Regions from separate parts of the Lentibacillus sp. Marseille-P4043 genome, predicted to be linked through region 1. Evidence: riboswitches for the same ligand, from Rfam matches in the RefSeq annotation. Region 1 holds a riboswitch; each other region holds the start of a gene.
The links. A riboswitch is a leader RNA that binds a small molecule or an ion and turns the genes downstream of it on or off. The one in region 1 is predicted to bind cobalamin.

Region 1 (4,790 bases):
TCGCTTCTTTTCAATTTGTACAAGTGTTTTCTTAGAAATGCCTAAAACAGCTGCCATCCGGTCCTGCGTATAATCATTCTCCACACGGATTAATTTGATTTTAGCAGAAAGGGAGTGTATGATCGATTTCTGATCCATTGTAGACACCATTCCTATTACAGTTTCCATACCTTCCTATCTATCATAATTCGCTCTATTAGAAAAGTCAAAGCCAAAAAATTAAAAGTGTTTTGCGAGGAAATCTATGCTTAGGTATTTTTTCAAAAACAACAATCTTTTTAATAACGACCAAATTAAAGTACCATCCCTAACATAGGAATGGTACTTTGGTCGTTACAATCGTTTTTCCGTATAACGTTTGAAAAAGAATGAGATGACTGGATATAGCAGAATCATAAATAACGCATTTCCAATGGCATGATACGTGTCAAACGGCAATCCTGCTAGATAATAAGGAATAAATTTTCCCGTGATCGAGTAGTTTGTCAAGGAAATAATCAACCCATAAAAATACCCGCTGAATATGGCAAAAATAACGATAAGGCTTAATGGAATTCGCTTTGATAGCTTGCCTAACATTCCACTCATAAAGCCAATCATCGCCCACGAGATAACTTGCCAAATTGTCCAGATCCCCATTCCCAACATCATATTTGATAAAAATGTCGTTAACAGTGCTAAGCAAATTGCTGCTACAGGGCCTAAAAATATTCCACAGATGATAATTAGAGATGTAACGGGTTGTACGTTAGGCATGAAAGCGAATGCATATCTCCCTACAACAGCAAGGGCTGCCAGCAATGCAAGTAAGGTTAATTTATATGTATTCACTTCCTATCATTCCCATTTTTGTAAATCGAATGAAACTTCATCTCCAGGGGATAATTCAATATCTTTTGCCCCTTCCATTGCTGTTTCTCCATTCACAAAAAACATCCATGCGGTTTGTTCACCCTTATCCTGTGCTACCCCTTCAATTGATGTAATATATGCGCCGTCAAAATCGGTTTCAATCGTAAAGTTTTCCTCCATGACATCCATTAAATTTGCCCCATCTTCAATGGCAACATCCTTTTCATCGATATATTCCGTTTCTTTATCTTTTGATATTGTAATTGTGACTGTATCTTCGCTTTCTTCCCCTTCACTATTGCTTTGTTGTTCGGTTTGATTGTCGTTCGAAGTCGCTTGCTTCTCTTGTTCATCGCTGTCTCCGCACCCAGTTAATAAACCGATAATAACGATAAATGATGCCAATGTAAATAAACTTTTACGCATTTTCTTTTCCTCCCTGTTTAATAACATAAATGGTATAAATAGAAAAAAGCTGACACACGTGACGAGTCAGCTGCAAAAGACAATCGAAATATATATCATCCATATGAATTCGGTTGTCCCAATTGCTTATACCCTCGAAGCAGATGAAACGTTGATAAATTGGCAGGTCTACTGACTTGTGATGATTCCCTACTCTAGAGCCTTCCCATATGCATTGCATACAGTGGATATCCCTATTTTGTACATCACATACAGTTGCGAGGACAGTTCCAGCTTTTCACTGGATTCCCTTTTAAGCATGTGCACCAATTTCAACTACTTGTTCAATTTTCTTACCATGAAAATAGTATCATAAACTTAAGAAAATGAACATATTTTACGTATCTTTTAAATTTGTCGGAACTTTAAAGGTAAAGGTAGTCCCCTGGTTTAGTTTGCTTTGAACGGAAATGGTCCCATGATGCGCATCAATAATGTTCTTGGCAATTGCTAGGCCTAACCCAGTTCCTTTTTTCTTTTTATTCCGTGTTCTTGATTTATCGGCTTTATAAAAACGTTCGAAAATAAATGGCAAATCTTCTTCCGGAATACCACTGCCATTATCTTCAATCGTAACATAAAATTCTTCAGACGATGAGACAACCGCGACGTTTACGAAACCTTTGACACCAGTGTGGCGAATCGCATTATCAATCAGATTTGTAAAAACTTGTTCCATTCGATCAGGATCACAGTTCAGTGCTGCATTTGTTATTTCCTTTTTCAAATGTAACGTGATTTCATTATCATCAGCAGTTCCTTTGAATTTTTTGAGGATCCGTTCAACAAATTGTTCCACCTGAACGGTTTCTAAATTCAACTGAATATGACCTGCTTCCATCCGCGCCAGGTCCAGCAATTCACTAACAAGTCGACCCATCCGCTGTGATTCCTCGTGAATAATCTGTGCTAACTCATTCTTCTCCTCTGTACTTTCTGCCACATTATCGACAATTGCCTCACTATATCCTTGTAATAAAGAAATTGGTGTTCGTAATTCATGGGATACGTTGGCGATAAAATCTTTCCGTAATTTATCTAGCCGTCGTTCCTCGGTCATGTCCCGGATAACAGCAACTGCTCCGCGCACATATTTCTGATCGTATAATGGGGTCATAATCATTACCCAATTTCTACCTTGTAAAATAATTTCTTTTAAAACTTCTTTTTCTCCTTGAACAACTTCCTGTAAGACTTGGTTTAACTCACTAGGCAGCTTTTTTTCCTCTTCGTTTATTGGCAAATTGTTTTCAAAGTACCAATCTTGAATAAACCGTTCTGCAGGTGGATTGATTACCATCATCTCGCCATTTCGACTTAATGTAATAACACCATCTGCCATGGAATTTACAATACTTGAAAGTTGTTCTTTCTCTTGCCGTAATGCGTTAATATGAAATTTCAACTGTCTCCCCATTCGATTAAATGCCATTGCTAATTCACCAATTTCATCATGAGTCAAAATTGGTACTTTTGTATTAAACTCGCCTCTTGTTAAATCGAAAGCAGCTTCCCTCATTTTGATAAGTGGTGACGTGATTCTGGTTGATAAGAAAAAGGCAAAAATTGTTGTTAGGATAATTGCAATTCCAGCAGCAAGAAAAATTATTTTTGTTGTCTCTGCCTTTGTTTGGTTGATGACATCTAGTGATTGATAAACGAACACGGCTTTATTTTTTTCGGGAACAGGAATACCAACAATCATGATTTCCGTATCTGTCCCTGGTATCATCGTTTGTTTTTTCACTTTATCATTTTTGGTCAATACATCAGCTAGATCCTGATCCGTTTCCAACCAACTTTCCGTTAACTTGGATAATTGATTTTTATTGCTTGGTGATACCCATAATTGATCGTTTTCGGATACGATAGCCACCCTGCTTGACGGATCTTTCACACGATCAGTTGTTTCATAAAGCAAACCCCTGTCATCATATTGGTCCATCATTTCTGAAACCTTTGTTGCTGTTTGCATTAGATCGTTTTCAGCCTCATCAATATGAAGGTTTTCAAAAAATTCCAACAGTAAAATCGTTAAAATAAATAATACAAAAGAAACTAGCAATAATATGGTTACTGCTAGTTTCCCTACTACGCTACGCCAAAACATTATACATCATCAACCTCGAATTTATATCCTACGCCCCAAACCGTTACAATCATCTTAGAGGCTTCTTTGGATACATGGTTTAATTTTTCCCGTAATCGTTTCACATGGGTGTCAACGGTTCGCAAATCACCAAAAAATTCGTATTGCCATACCTCTTTTAAAAGTTGTTCCCGATTAAACACTTTATTGGGAGCCTTTGCTAGAAAACATAATAACTCGTATTCTTTCGGTGTTAAACTTACGTCCCCTCCATCAGCGGTAACCTGATGGGCATCATAATCAATCGTTAGATGTGGGAACATAATCATGTTTTTTTGCTCTACTGGCTCTTCTACTTCTTTTACAGTAGTAGACGTACGACGTAACAGGGCTTTCACACGTAATACGACTTCTCTTGGACTAAAAGGTTTGACAATATAGTCATCTGTACCGACTTCAAATCCTTGGACACGATTAGCTTCTTCCCCTTTTGCAGTTAACATAATAACAGGGGTATCTTTTTCTTTTCTTAATTTCTGACAAACTTCTATTCCATCCATCTCTGGCATCATGAGATCTAGTAAAATGACAGCATAATCATTCTCCAATGCTAACTGTAATGCGTCATTGCCATTGCTTGCTTCCTCGACAATGAAGTCTTCACGTTCAAGATACATCCGGATTAACCGTCTAATTCGATCTTCATCATCAACAACCAAAATTTTCGCATTAGCATCCATGTAAAATTCCCCCTCTTATACCCTTAGATAATGTAAGATTGGTAAAAAGTATAAGAAAAACGCTAAGTGCGCTTTTCTTATAATAATGAATCGACTAGGCGTACGAGTGCAACCCTGCTAGGATTAGGTTAACAGCAATAAGGTTAAACATGATGATGGCAAATCCGCCAACAGCTAACCAGGCTGATTTTTCCCCATGCCATCCTCTAGAAAGGCGTAAATGTAAGAATGCTGCATAAAAGAACCATGTTACAAGTGCCCATACTTCTTTTGGATCCCAGCCCCAGAAACGGTCCCAGGCTATTTGTGCCCAGATAGCTGCGAATATTAAACCGCCAAGGGTGAAAACTGGAAAACCAATTGCAACAGCACGATATGAAATTTCATCCAATAAATCTGGCTTCGCTTTTCTAAGCAATGGTTGAATTGCAGCACCAATCCTTTTTCTAACAATTAACCGGACAAGAACATAAATAATTAGTCCCGTAAAGACAGACCAAATAACGGTATTAAGCTTACGTCCTGCATCGGCCCCATGCATCCATGATGGTGTTTCAAACCAAGGTTCCATGACTCCCTCAGAAATCAATGTGCTATCATTCGGTGCAGCGATTGCTGGCATGTGATAGTCCGTTGTCATCTGC
Region 2 (4,790 bases), 1.6 Mb from region 1:
TTTCGCTCAAAATAATCACCCGTTTGCCACTCTGATCCAGTAAACTTACTATATGTGCCTTTTTCCTTTGCGAGTTCCATTGATGATTGAATCGCATAGTAAGCGATGTCCTCATATAATTCATCCGCATATGCAACTGCCTTATCCGACTCCCAATAAATCCCTTTCTGTGCAAGCAGGTGATGCCATCCAAATGTACCAAGACCAACCGCTCGATACGTTTGATTTGTTACCTGAGCTTGTCCAACTGGCATCGTATTCAAATCAATCACATTATCAAGCATCCGCATCTGAATCGTAATCAATCGTTCTAAAACACCTGCTTCTACAGTTCGCGCAAGATTAACCGAGGATAAGTTACACACAACAAAATCACCTGGCTTACGAATGATCACAATATTCCCCTGCTCATCCTGATATTCATTGGTAATGGTTGTTGCTGACATATTCTGCATAATTTCTGTACATAAATTGCTACAATAAATTGCTGTTTGACCTTTTCCGCGCACATGTTTATTCGGATTTTGCCGATTTGCCTCATCACGATAAAACATGTACGGTGTCCCCGTCTCTAATTGAGCAACCATAATCCGCGCCATAATATCCATCGCCCGATATGTTTTTCGTGGCAAAAGTGGATGATTCACCGCTTCTTCATACTTCTCTGTAAAATAGCTCTGATCTGATTCATCATAAAAATCCTCTAAACCAAGTGCAGCACCATTTTCATCCTTCCAGCCCATCATCTGTTTCACCTGATGTGGACAAAATGTATGCCACTCGCCAATACTTCTCCCGTGCTCATCAACTTCCTGCAACTTTTTCATAAATAAATCAGGAATGGCTACACCTGTAAAAATATCATGGGCCTTGCGCCGTTCATCCCCATTATTCGTTTTCAAATCAAGAAACCCATCCATGATATCTTTATGGAAAACATCGAGGTAAATAGCTACCGCCCCTTGTCGCTGTCCAAGCTGATCGACACTAACTGCTGTATCATTCAGTAAACGAATCCACGGAACAACCCCAGACGAATTTCCCTTAAATTTTTTTATATCTGATCCGAGTGCACGTACCTTGCCGTAATAAACACCAATTCCACCGCCATCCTTGCTTAACCTAGCAATATCCCAGTTATTCAGATAAATACTGTCCAATGAATCGTCAACCGTATCAATAAAACATGAAGAAAGTTGGCCAAAACACTTCCCCGCATTAGCTAGTGTCGGTGTAGCTACTGTCATGTATAAATTGCTCATTGCCCAATATGCTTCTTTGACCAATTCAAGCCGATTTTCCTTTGCTTCATCCTTCATCAATGTCATCGCAATAATCATGAACCGTTCTTGCGGGAGTTCGTAAATGTTACGGTCATGATCCCTTGTTATGTACCGATCAGCAAGTAAAAACAGGCCAATATAATTGAACAGTTGATCACGTTCTGGTGCAATCTCCCTTCCTAGTGCTGTTATTTCATCTTTGGAATAATAGTTTACTAGATTGGATGAATAGATTCCCTTTTCGGTTAACACCTCGATTAGTCGGTAAAAATCGCCATAACATTGTTCCGAATCATATCCGCGATTTGTCGCTGCCTCCTGATAAAGTTCATTTAAATACATACGCGCCGCTACAAACGTCCATGCCGGTTCATCCATCGCAATATTATTTAATGCATAAAATAATGTATGCTGATTTGCATCTGCTTTTGAGCTATTTAATTGGTTGATTTGCTGTTTCACTTCTCGAACATCTAGCCCATATGTTTCAGCAACAGCATCGATTTGTTCTAATACATCATTAACCTCAGTAGATGTTTTTGTCATCATGTGTTAATCGCTCCCTTTTTGTTTTAGGGAATTAAAAAATCCACCCAAGTAACAATTGAGTGGACGAAATGATAGTAGTTAAAAAGCGTACAGGAGTCCTGTTCCATATGACTATCATCTCATCTTCTCAATCCCCGAAGAAGTTGAAATTTCTTAAGCGAGACAGGTCTACTGACTAATGCTTCACCCTACTCCTGAGCCCTTCCCATATAAGAGACTGTTCAATTCTTTAAACGTCTATGCTTATACAGTGGTTTTGCTCATTTTCGTCAGCGTTTACAGTTGCGGGGGCAGTTCTGGCTTTTCACCAGATTCCCAATTAAGCCAAATGGCATCTGTGCTTAAGGCAAAATACTATATATAGTTTTATCGACATTTTAATACACAATATATTGTAAATCATGTCTAAGTTCATACTAAATGAATTCTTTCCTTTTAGCAAGGATAAAAATAAATGTTATATAACTCAACTTTCGCACTAATAAAATAAGATCAAACAATTAGCTGAAGCAAACTTGGAACCAAACTTGGAACGTTTCTAATAATTGCCTTGACAATGCGAAGTAACTAAGAAATTGCTCTATCGCCGTTCCGGAAATACACTACGCTTTCCGGGGGCGGCTGCTGAGCCTCCTTAGGCCAACACGACGTTGGTCATGAAGGCGTTGCCACAGGACGTGGCGATCTTAGCCTTTACTCCCTTTTCGCACTGCGGGGTCTCACCGATGCCTTTCCTCCCCCCAGGAGTCTCCGCGTATTTCCTCCACTGGTATTGCATTTACTACCATTAACTGTAGTAGTATGTATTCCGTCAAGTCACATCCTACCGCGTCACTAGTCTGGGTGAGTGGAGGGTGGTGACTCCTGCGGGAACAGCACGTGTCCGAAGACCCCGCAGGAAGTGGTTTTCTTCCGAGGAGGCTGAGGCCGTGCCCGCGGAAAGCATCCACCCGGAGCGATCCCGGACGGTGGGAAATGCGTGTACTTATAGAAAAGAGCCCAACAGTCGCAGTTTGTTTAAGATTAATCCAAAGTCAACTTGATCAGTGAATCCCAATCCTTCCTCATTTTATCAAAGCTTATTTATCCATTTCACACTGCAAATGTTGAATTAGAATAAATAATGAGCGATAATTCTGATGGAGTTCGAGCACAATCATCATTAGAAAAGTGGTGATCCTATAATAAAAATAGCAGAAGAGAATTCTTCTGCTATTTTTATATTTATTAACTTTTCCCTGTTTGAACCTTAAAAGAATTACTATTTAAATTTAACCGTTCACAATTCCTATTTACCTTGATCGTTTGACCTTTCTCGATCCCAGAACTCAACACCAGAATCATCATCCAACGCATCTTTGTAAAAGACTGGATCCTTACCAGCTTTTCGTTGTCGCTGATAATCTTGTAAAACGCGGTGAGCAATTTTAAACAACCTGGAAATTGCATAAAGGTTAATAAGTGCCATGATCGCCATTGTTAAATCTGCTAGTGCCCACACTAGGTCAAATGTTGCAATAGCACCAAAGATAACCATCGCTAACACTGCGATACGATAAATAAACAAGCCGAATTTGCTATCTTTTACATATCCGATATTATTTTCGCCGTAATAATAGTTACCTAAAATAGAGCTATAAGCGAACAGGAATATCGCAATTGCAATAAAGACCGATGCCCAGTCGCCAATATGAAATTCAAATGCATTTTGGGTCAACTGGATACCATCGAGCTTGCTTCCCTCATAACCGCCAGCTGAAATGATAATAAACGCTGTTGCACTACAAATTAAAATGGTATCAAAGAAGACACCTAATGCTTGGATTAAGCCTTGTTTGGCCGGATGTGTTACTTCAGCTGTTGCTGCCGCATTTGGTGCACTACCCATACCAGCTTCATTCGAGAACAATCCTCGTTTAATCCCCATCATGATTGCCGCACCGAATCCACCGCCGGCTACTTCACGAAAACCAAATGCATTTTCAAAAATTAACGCTAGCAAATCTGGAACAGCCGTTATATTTGCAATCAGTATATAAATTGCAATGATAATATATAAAATTGCCATAATCGGAACAATAATTTGTGTTACATTGGCAATGCTCTTCAAGCCACCAAATATAACAATTGCCGTTAACAAGACTAAAATAACAGCCATATACCCTTGCTTAAAGTCAAATTCCCCAGAAAAAGCTAAACTTATCGTATTGGATTGAACGGAATTAAATACGAGGCCATATGTGAACGTAATTGTGATGGCAAAAATAATTGCCAGCCAGCGACTGTTCAACCCTTTTTCCATATAGTATGCTGGACCACCACGATACTGATCCTTCTCTGGAACTTTGTAAACTTGTGATAACGTACTCTCAACAAACGCTGTAGCAGATCCAAGCAACGCAATCAGCCACATCCAAAATACAGCACCAGGACCCCCAGCAGCTACTGCGGATGCGACACCTGCAAGGTTTCCAGTCCCCACCCTTGATGCAGCACTAATAGCAAATGCCTGGAATGAAGATGTTCCCTTTTTACCTTCTGCACTGATTGTACGCTTATCAAATAAAACCCGAAACATTTCAGGAAATAAGCGAAATTGAACAAAGCGGGTCTTAATTGTGAACCACAATCCTACGCCTATTAACACGATAATTAGAACATAAGACCACAATACCTCATTAATATCGCCGACTAAATTTTCAATGAAACCCATGGTGAAATTCTCCCTTCGAATCTTATGAAACCCTTTACAGTCTTGGTCCTTTTACACACTTCCCTAATTTCAAAGAAGAAAAACTGGATCATAAGAAACAGGCTCTTGTCTCTTGTAGCATTTTATAATTGTATCTTATTCATATTTTCTGTACAAATTTTTGTTTATTCACGCTTTTCGGGAATTCCATGGATATGCGGTACCAAAACTTTTAGCCAATTCTTTTGAATGCTGTCTTCCCTTTT
Region 3 (4,790 bases), 970 kb from region 1:
AACATGTGGAGGCTGTTACATTTCAATATGGACAGCGGCATATTGAAGAATTGGAGTGTGCTAAGGAAATTTGCCAAACGCTAGAAGTGCCACACCATGAATTGGATATGTCACTATTAAATCAATTAGCGCCGAATGCACTGACAAGGAATGATATTGCAATTACTGAAGGGGAAGGCTTGCCATCAACGTTTGTGCCGGGCAGAAATTTACTGTTCTTTTCTTTTGCGGCCGTTTTAGCTAAACAAATCGGCGCCAAACATATTATTACAGGGGTGAGCGAAACTGACTTCAGTGGTTACCCAGATTGCCGTGATGGCTTTGTGAAGTCATTGAATGTGACCTTGAATTTAGCAATGGATGATCAATTTGTGATACACACGCCGTTGATGTGGCGGGACAAATCAGAAGTGTGGGAATTAAGTGATGACCTAGGCGCCTTTGAATTTGTCAAAGAGCATACACTGACTTGTTACAACGGTGTGAAGGGAAGCGGCTGTGGAGAATGCCCGTCATGTAAGTTACGCCAACGAGGACTTGAGCAATATGAAAATAGACGGGAAGGGGAGATTGCCAAATGATGCAGCAAATTTATCCCGTTCCAAACCATGATTATTCGTATGAATTAAATAAGGACTTTCACTTTGCAGCGGCACATTATATACCAAGTGCAGATGCTGGCAAATGTCAGCATACACATGGGCATACGTATTTTGCCAATATCACAATTGGCGGCGATAAGCTAGATGATTTAGGTTTTTTGGTAAATTTTAAACAGATCAAAAACATCATTCACAAACGGTTTGACCATGGAACATTGAATGATGATCCTGCTTTTTCTAACGAGCAGCCGGAAAAATTTCCAACGACGGAGATTGTCGCTCAAACGATTTATGACATCATCGAAGACCATTTGAAAACATTGCCTAATCGGCCAGTATGCTTACAAGTTTTTCTACGTGAAACACCAACAAGCTACTGCATCTACCGTCCAAAGGGGGATGATGTTAAATGAAGCTGCCAGTACTAGAAATATTCGGGCCGACAATTCAGGGAGAGGGAATGGTAATCGGGCAAAAAACAATGTTTGTCCGGACCGCGGGCTGCGACTATTCTTGCTCCTGGTGTGATTCTAAGTTCACGTGGGATGGATCAGAAAAGGAAAACATCCAAATGATGGAGCCGGAAGATATTTGGGAGGCATTACAGGAACAAGCAGGCGGACGTTTTGGCCATGTAACCATTTCTGGTGGGAATCCCGCATTGCTTGCAGGGTTAGATAAACTTGTTGATCTGCTTCATGACCAGCAAATAAAAATCGCACTTGAGACACAAGGAAGCAAGTGGCAGCCATGGTTCGTAAAGATTGATGAGCTGACCCTTTCGCCAAAACCACCAAGTTCTGGAATGCGGACAAATTTTGACATACTTGATTCCATTATTGATTCTTTAACATTGCATCAGCAGGGATCATTCAGTTTAAAAGTTGTTATTTTTGATCAAGCAGATTTAGACTATGCAACTAGGCTTCATCAAAGCTATCCAGATGTTCCAATATTTTTGCAAGTAGGAAATGATGACACCGCAAACGCTGACGATGGGAAGTTGCTTGAGCATTTGCTGCACCGGTATGAATGGTTGATTGAATTGGTAATGAATAGCGACGTGCTGAAAGATGTACGCGTTTTGCCACAACTGCATACGTATTTGTGGGGGAATATGCGGGGAGTTTGATTGGGTGGTAAGCACGCGCGGCGGTGGTCGGTATCGGCGCGAGAGCAGAAACATCGGCGCGAGCGCGGAAACATCAGCCCGAGAGCAGGAACATCGGCGCGAGAGCAGAAACATCGGCGCGAGAGCAGAAACATCGGCGCGAGCGCGGAAACATCAGCCCGAGAGCAGGAACATCGGCGCGAGAGCAGAAACATCAGCCCGAGAGCAGAAACATCGGCGCGAGAGCAGAAACATCAGCCCGAGAGCAGAAACATCGGCGCGAGCGCGGAAACATCAGCCCGAGAGCAGAAACATCGGCGCGAGAGCAGAAACATCAGCCCGAGAGCAGAAACATCGGCGCGAGCGCAGAAACATCAGCCCGAGAGCAGAAACATCGGCGCGAGCGCGGAAACATCGTCCCGAGCGCGGAAACATCGGCGCGAGGACGAAAACATCGGCGCGAGAACCAAATCATCATCCAACAAAAGCCAGAACATTGTCACATATTGTCTAATTTTCCCTGTTCTAGTGGTTGAAAATGGTGTATACTAAAAATTGTTAAATTAAATATACATAGAAGATTGGGTGTCTTTTTCAATAAAGACTTAATAGGGAAGTTGGTGAAACTCCAACGCGGTCCCGCCACTGTAAATGGTTGTAGCCTGTACAAACCACTGTGTACACGATGTATATGGGAAGGAACAGGAAACGATAACCATGAGCCAGGAGACCTGCCCGAATCTGATATGCCAGTAAACCTACGAGGATAGGGAGGTGTATGGTCGATCGGTAGAAGCTTGTGGTTTATTCTATACGCTTAGAGCGGAGTCCATTGTAAACATCTCTTGTTGTAGAGGTGTTTTTTTGTTTTATAGGTTGTTTTGAAAATGGAAGGCAGTTTATTTTAAATTTGTTTTTAATCAATAACTTCTTGAATGCGCTTTAATAAGAGTAGGAAAACAGGAGGAAAAAGAAATGAAATTGAAAAAAATACAGTTACTATTACTGATGATGATCATGTTTATCGGAATATTGGCGGGCTGCGGCGCCTCAGAGGATGATGCCGAAAAAGATAACAACAGTAATGAAGATGCGAAAACAGAACAGACAGAGGAAGCCAATTTTCCTGTAACCGTTACAGATGGAACTGGTGAAGAGTTAACAATTGAGGAAAAACCAGAACGCATTGTGTCGGTGTTGCCAAGTAATACGGAAATTGCCTTTGCATTAGGCCTTGGTGACCAAATTGTCGGAGTTTCCGATCACGACAATTATCCGGAAGAAGCGGCGGAAAAAGAAAAAATCGGTGGTTTGGAATTGAATGTCGAAAAAATCCTTGCACTTGACCCGCAATTGGTTTTGGCGGATCAAACAAATGATGAGAAGGCACTGAAACAGATTGAAGAGTCAGGAATTCCAGTATTAACTGTTGGGGAAGCAACTGATTTTGAGGGAGTCTATGAAACTATTGAATTGATTGGAAAAGCAACTGGAGCACAGGAAAAAGCAGATCAAGTTATTGGTGATATGAAAGATAAATTGACAGCACTTGAAGAAAAGGCGAACACGATTAAGGAGGATGAACGGAAAAAGGTATATATGGAAATATCACCTTCTCCAGAGATTTTTACCGCGGGAAAAAATACATTTATGGATGAACTATTATCTGTTATAAATGCTGACAATGCCGCTGTAGATCAGGATGGTTGGGTTAAAATGAATGAAGAATCCGTTATTTCCATGAATCCGGACGTTGTGATTACGACATATGGATCGTATGTGGATGATCCAGTTGCTGAAGTAACCGGACGAGAAGGCTGGGAGGACATCACGGCAGTTAAAAACGAGCAGATCTATGATGTAAATGCTGATCTTGTTAATCGTCCAGGCCCTCGTTTGGTTGAGGGAGCGGAGGAACTTGGTAAGGCGATCTATCCAGATGTTTTCAAAGACTAAAAAAATAAGTGCCTATCCCATCTTGTTGCTGGTTTTGATCGTAGCTGTATTGATGGGGGTCTCCATTGGCACGGTAAAAGTTCCAATCGAGGCTATTTTGAGGATCTTATTTGCCTCGATTACACAGACATCTATACCGGATTCAGTAGACACGATGTATGAAAATATTGTGATGGACATTCGGATGCCGCGTGTCATTCTATCAGGCATTGTTGGTGCATCACTCTCCATTGCTGGGGCAGCTTTTCAGGGGTTATTGCGGAATCCCTTGGCTGACCCCTATACCCTTGGCGTATCATCCGGGGCCAGTGTTGGTGCGGTACTGACGATCTTTTTTAATCTGTCCTTGCCGTTTCTTGGTTTGTACACATTACCTGTTTTAAGCATTATTGCATCGTTTTTTACTATTTTCATTGTGTTATTTTTTGCGAAACGTGTGGATCGAACAATGCGAGTGGAGACAATTATTTTAACCGGGGTCATTTTTAGTTCGTTTCTTGGAGCTTTGATTTCGTTAATGATTGCCCTGACTGGTGAGGAACTAAGGCAAATTATCGGCTGGTTACTTGGCAGTGTATCGATGCGTGGCTGGGACTATGTTGGGATCATCGTGCCGTTTTTTGCGGTTGGATCGGCGATTCTGATGATGCATGCGACAGAATTGAATGCGATGTCATTTGGTGAAGATCAAGCAAAACATCTAGGTGTCAATGTTGAGCGCAAAAAAATGAACATTCTTATTGCCGGGTCTATTTTAACGGGTGCGTCTGTTGCAGTATCTGGAACGATTGGATTTGTTGGCCTAGTTATCCCGCATTTTATTCGAATTATTTGGGGGCCTGACCACAAGCATTTACTACCGTTATCAGCTTTGGCTGGTTCCGGCTTTCTGATTCTGGCTGATCTGGTTTCCCGAACTATCATTGCACCATCTGAATTGCCGATTGGCGTTATTACTGCTTTAATTGGTGCACCAATTTTTGCGGTTATTTTAATGAGGCAACGGCTGAAAGGGAGAGGGTAATATGATCGATGTCTTACATGTTTCCGGCGGATATTCAAATGAAGCTATTCTAAAGGATGTTTCCTTCCGTGTAAACAAGGGGGAATTCTTTGGCATT
Region 4 (4,790 bases), 2.2 Mb from region 1:
TTTTGGAGGCTAAGTCATACTTTTTTAAAAGATGGAATAACTCATTAAGTGTTTCCTGGGAATGTTCATTATCTAAAAAACGACTTACTTGTTCATACAAATCTGCTGGCAAAAACTCTTTCTGGTTTTCCAACTTCTTTACAACATCCTGATATGAATGATCAATGTTGCATGATCCCACTTAATCACTCCCTCTCCTTTATCTTTATTTTGATTGTATCACTTACGCATCTCTCTTACATCTATTAAGTCTACAGCTCGAATACAAGTAAAATAGGCAAATGGGAAAAAGAATTAAAATGGGATGCCTATACAGGCCTTTATCTAGCTTTTATTGTTAATCCAAAATCGCCGCATTACCGTTCCATCGTCATCAACAAAACCTTCATCCTCAATTCCGCCATTATCTATGATTACCTTTGCAGAACCGATATTATCCTCATCACATGTCACTAATACACGGTCAATGCCTAATTTTTTGCACTTTTTCAATGCCTCTGCCAGAATCAATGTCGCATAACCCTTTTTTCGTTCAGTTGGCCGCGTACTATACCCGATGTGGCCGCCAACATTTCGTAAAAACTCATTTAGATCATGACGAATATCAACCATCCCCACAATCCGTTCATTATCATCGATCAAAAAGTAATTCGTGCTTGGTAGCCATCGGTCTGTTCCACCTTCTCTTATAGCTAATGCCTGTAAATATTCCTCATATGTCTCATGTTTCGCCAAATCAAAGCTGCTTGGCACCATTCGTGAAGGCCCCCATTCCCTCACATAGTTTTCGTGTTCCTCTTTCCACTTTAACGCTGGTCTTTCCAATCTCATCATAATCCCTCTCTCTAACTTAATAAAAACACGTTATTGATTAGATTCATCTTAATCAATAACGTGCAATTTTTAAACTAATATTCTGATACCTAAAAAAATATATGGATAATCACATAATATGAGCCGAACAAGATACTCACTTATCAAAGGACCAAAAATTTTAATTTATCTGACTTTATTTTGCTGATTTAATTAACAACTTGGGCTATGTTTAGATGGAGGGTATGATATTAGCCCTACCCCTTGCAGAAAGGGGGTGAAAATAGTGGATATGATTTCACTTCTAACGGCTATTGTGAGTCTTGTTACGTCAGTTGTTGGGCTTGTTACCACAATTGTAACAACGTACCGGGATTTATATAGGCGGAAAGAAAAGAATCCTTCGCCGACCCAACCGGAAAAGGATTCTAGAAAAAACACCTAAGTGAGAGGGATTCAATTCCCTCTCCTTACCACTATTATATTCATATCATACCCTCATTATAACAAAATAGTCAAGGAGCTGATCTGGTGCAAACTACAACTTTCATTATTTCTATTGTTTCGATCTTAATAAGTTGTACAACACTAACCATTATTTTTAAGACAAAAAGAAAAGGTAGCTAATAGTGCTGAAAATTGCGTAATGCGTAATGGGTGAAGCTTTATGATACCTAAAAAACCGAACAATACTTTTGGTCTAATTCTCCAATTTTGCTAAAGAAGAAGTGTAGAAAAGCATACAAAACCACAAATCTAGTGCTTTCAAATAATTTCTGCTATCATTATCACTATCAAACAAAACAGGAGAGAGAACAATGAAAGTTTACGTTGATGCTGACGCTTGTCCAGTAAAGGATACGATCATTTCCATTGCAAAAAATAATCAAATCCCTGTCTTCCTTGTAAAAAGTTTTGCCCACTACTCCAACAACCAAGAGCCACAAGGAGTTGAGACGATCTATGTCGACACCGGGGCTGACTCTGCTGATTACCGAATCATGAAATTGGCACAAAAAAATGACATTATCGTTACACAAGATTATGGTCTTGCTTCTTTAGGTTTAGCAAAAGGGTGCATTGTTTTGCATCATAAAGGATTCGCGTATTCAAATGAGAATATCGATCAACTCCTGCAAACACGTTATGAAAGTGCTATGGCTAGAAAAGGTGGCAAACGTACCAAAGGACCCAAAGCGTTTACAGCTGAAGATGAAAAAAAGTTTAGCGAACTATTTAAAAAAGTGATTGAGCAGTATTGATTAGTCCCCACTGCTCCGATGCCCCCTTTTATTATCGTATGTTCGCTCGATTTTCTCGATTCTCTTTCCTTGATGGAGCCGTAAGATATAACCTTTTCTCTTCCTCGGTTACCGGAAAAACATTCGGGACTGGAACCGGCTTCCCTTCTTCGTTAACGGCTACCATGGTAAGAAAGGATTCTGTTGTCAGTCTTTCCTCATTTTTAATCAAATCATGTGCGGTAACTTTCACATACACCTCCATTGAATTTGTCCCTGTATACGTCACGAATGCTTCTAATGTTAATGAATCCCCAACCTTTGCCGAAGAAAGGAAATCAACAGAGTCAATCGACGCTGTGACAACTGCACTTTTTGCATGCTTCATCGCAGTTAATGCAGCAATTTCATCAATATAAGCTAGTACTTTTCCACCAAATATTGTATCTAAATGGTTTGTATCCGGCGGTAGTACTAAACGTGTTTGAACGGTTTTAGAATCTTGTATAGCTATTTGTTCCATCGAATTATCCTCCTAAAATAAAAAACACCTTTCATAATAGAAGATGTTAAAAGTAAAATGCATACTAAAATTTAGTTACATCATATGTATTAACGCAACACCCTCCTATTTCCCGTAGGATTAAAAATGTTCTTCCCTATGGCAGGTCTCCTGGCTTCGAATCATCAAATCACTTTCCTTCCCGTTTCCCTTTTGAAACAGTGGTATCAAAGGATTCTCCTCATTACAGTGGCGGGACCGCGTTGGAATTTCACCAACTTCCCTTTTCAACTTTTTATACAAGTCACCATAAGGCAAATGTATTCAATTGTATTTAGTATATCACCTTTTATAATTCTATGGGTGTTTTAATGATCAAACAGTTAGCTGAGGCAAACTTGAAACGTTTCTAATAATTGCCTTAACAACTTTGGTAAACCTAAAGACTGTTAAGATTGAGGCTGCGATTACTCGCCCTATTGAAAACATTTGTTGATTTATATACAAAATGTGTAATAACTAAAAAATTGCTCCTTCGCCGTTCCGGAAATACACTGGTTTTGCATTTACTACCATTAACTGTAGTAGTATGTGTTTTGCCAAGACACATTCTACCGCTTCACTAGTCCGGGTGAGTGGAGGGTTGGTGACTCCTCGAAAAAGAAAAGCACTTTTTCTTCGTGCGATGTATCGCTGGCGTAGCCTTCCTTGTCCTGCGGGAACAATGGTTTTCGGTGGGGCGAGTTAGCGCAGCCCCAGCACGTGTCCGAAGACCCCGCAGAGTGGTTTTCTCGAGGAGGCTGAGGCCGTGCCCGCGGAAAGCATCCACCCAGAACGATCCCGGACGGTGGGAGATGCGTGTACTTATAGAAAAGAGTCCAGCAGTCAAAACTTGTTTAAATGTGATTAATCCAAAGTCAACTTGAGTAGTGAATATCCATCCTTTCACATTTTTTCAAGGCTTATTTGTCTATTTCACGCTGCGAAAGTTGAGTTGTAATACTTATCTAATTAGATTATAATCTAATTAGATAAGCGTTAGGAGGTTACATATATGCAACTGGACCGTATCGTCAACTTTCATAAAACAATTGGAGACAAAACAAGAATTCAAATCATTGCCCTGTTAAAAGATGGCCCGCTCCATGGTCAAGCGATTGCCGGAAAGCTCGGGCTAACGCCGCCTACTATCTCCTACCATATTAATAAACTAAGAGAGATCGATATTATTTATCAGCGAAGAGAGAAAAATACGATTTATTTTTATTTAAATAAGAAAAAGCTGGCATTTATGGCGGATGCCATTCTTAGGATTGGAGAAGAAAAGGAAATGGAACAATTTCAGGTTAATGACGAAGAGAAATATAATATTATCCAAAACTTCTTTCAAGACGGAAAGCTAAAGAATATTCCCGCACAACGTAAAAAGAAGCTTATTGTTTTGGAACACCTTGTAAATGGTTTGGAAAAAGGCAGAACATACAGCGAAAAAGAAATCAATGAACACATAAAACAATTTTATGGCGACTTTGCAACAATTAGACGCGAATTCATCATGTGCCAGTTTATGTCAAGGCAAAATAGTGAGTATGAATTAAACCCAGAAGAACTATGGCTGATCTAGTCAGCCTATTTTTTTTACCAACTAATTAGATACATATTAAATTAGATGGAATTATAACTAGGTGGTGATATAAATGAAAAATTGGCTGGTCTGGAAACAAGAAAAAAACTATCAAAAACTTTTTTGGTCCGGCACTATTAATGGAATAGGAAGTCGCTTTACCCAAGTAGCTATTCTCACATTGCTTTACCAGGTTACTGAATCTGGTATTGCCATCGGACTGCTGTTTGCTACACGAATGGCTCCATTTTTACTTTTAGCACCAATCGGTGGAATGCTAGCCGATCGATTTTCTAAGAAAAAAATACTGATAACAATTGACCTATTACGCACTCCATTTGCGGTATCACCAATCCTTGTGCAAGGATCAGGGGATTTATGGATTGTGTACCTGAGTGCATTTTGTTTAGCTACAGGTGAAGCTATCTATTCCCCTACAAGAATGTCAGCCATTCCAACGCTTGTAAAACAGGATAAATTATTGTATATTAACGCGATTGAACAAATCATGGTTGGCATTGTTCTTGTTGCAGGTTCAAGCACTGGGGGGATCATTTCCTATTTATTCGGTTTGCATCTCCCATTTATACTAGACGGATTATCATACCTT

Region 2: it holds a riboswitch for cobalamin, as region 1 does, so the genes downstream of both, C8270_RS05910 (ribonucleoside-diphosphate reductase subunit alpha) here and C8270_RS13715 (DUF4430 domain-containing protein) in region 1, are expected to answer to the same signal.
Region 3: it holds a riboswitch for cobalamin, as region 1 does, so the genes downstream of both, C8270_RS08835 (ABC transporter substrate-binding protein) here and C8270_RS13715 (DUF4430 domain-containing protein) in region 1, are expected to answer to the same signal.
Region 4: it holds a riboswitch for cobalamin, as region 1 does, so the genes downstream of both, C8270_RS02845 (acyl-CoA thioesterase) here and C8270_RS13715 (DUF4430 domain-containing protein) in region 1, are expected to answer to the same signal.

The regions. Positions count from the first base shown of each region.
Region 1 is NZ_LT984884.1:2,772,137-2,776,926, reverse strand. Features, by position in the region: gene C8270_RS13725 (helix-turn-helix transcriptional regulator) at 1-168, opposite strand, end outside; gene C8270_RS13720 (ECF transporter S component) at 334-831, opposite strand; gene C8270_RS13715 (DUF4430 domain-containing protein) at 838-1,278, opposite strand; cobalamin riboswitch at 1,423-1,601, opposite strand; gene C8270_RS13710 (ATP-binding protein) at 1,655-3,427, opposite strand; gene C8270_RS13705 (response regulator transcription factor) at 3,427-4,146, opposite strand; gene ccsB (c-type cytochrome biogenesis protein CcsB) at 4,241-4,790, opposite strand, start outside.
Region 2 is NZ_LT984884.1:1,152,951-1,157,740, reverse strand. Features, by position in the region: gene C8270_RS05910 (ribonucleoside-diphosphate reductase subunit alpha) at 1-1,832, opposite strand, end outside; cobalamin riboswitch at 1,978-2,186, opposite strand; gene C8270_RS05905 (alanine/glycine:cation symporter family protein) at 3,121-4,545, opposite strand; gene C8270_RS05900 (acyl-CoA thioesterase) at 4,714-4,790, opposite strand, start outside.
Region 3 is NZ_LT984884.1:1,805,003-1,809,792, forward strand. Features, by position in the region: gene queC (7-cyano-7-deazaguanine synthase QueC) at 1-581, shown strand, start outside; gene C8270_RS08820 (6-carboxytetrahydropterin synthase) at 578-1,015, shown strand; gene queE (7-carboxy-7-deazaguanine synthase QueE) at 1,012-1,734, shown strand; gene C8270_RS08830 (hypothetical protein) at 1,739-2,227, shown strand; cobalamin riboswitch at 2,280-2,466, shown strand; gene C8270_RS08835 (ABC transporter substrate-binding protein) at 2,689-3,669, shown strand; gene C8270_RS08840 (FecCD family ABC transporter permease) at 3,653-4,693, shown strand; gene C8270_RS08845 (adenosylcobinamide amidohydrolase) at 4,695-4,790, shown strand, end outside.
Region 4 is NZ_LT984884.1:534,718-539,507, forward strand. Features, by position in the region: gene C8270_RS02830 (group-specific protein) at 1-181, opposite strand, end outside; gene C8270_RS02835 (GNAT family N-acetyltransferase) at 325-831, opposite strand; gene C8270_RS19685 (hypothetical protein) at 1,100-1,258, shown strand; gene C8270_RS02840 (YaiI/YqxD family protein) at 1,632-2,075, shown strand; gene C8270_RS02845 (acyl-CoA thioesterase) at 2,107-2,577, opposite strand; cobalamin riboswitch at 2,701-2,883, opposite strand; gene C8270_RS02850 (DUF2087 domain-containing protein) at 3,611-4,180, shown strand; gene C8270_RS02855 (MFS transporter) at 4,254-4,790, shown strand, end outside.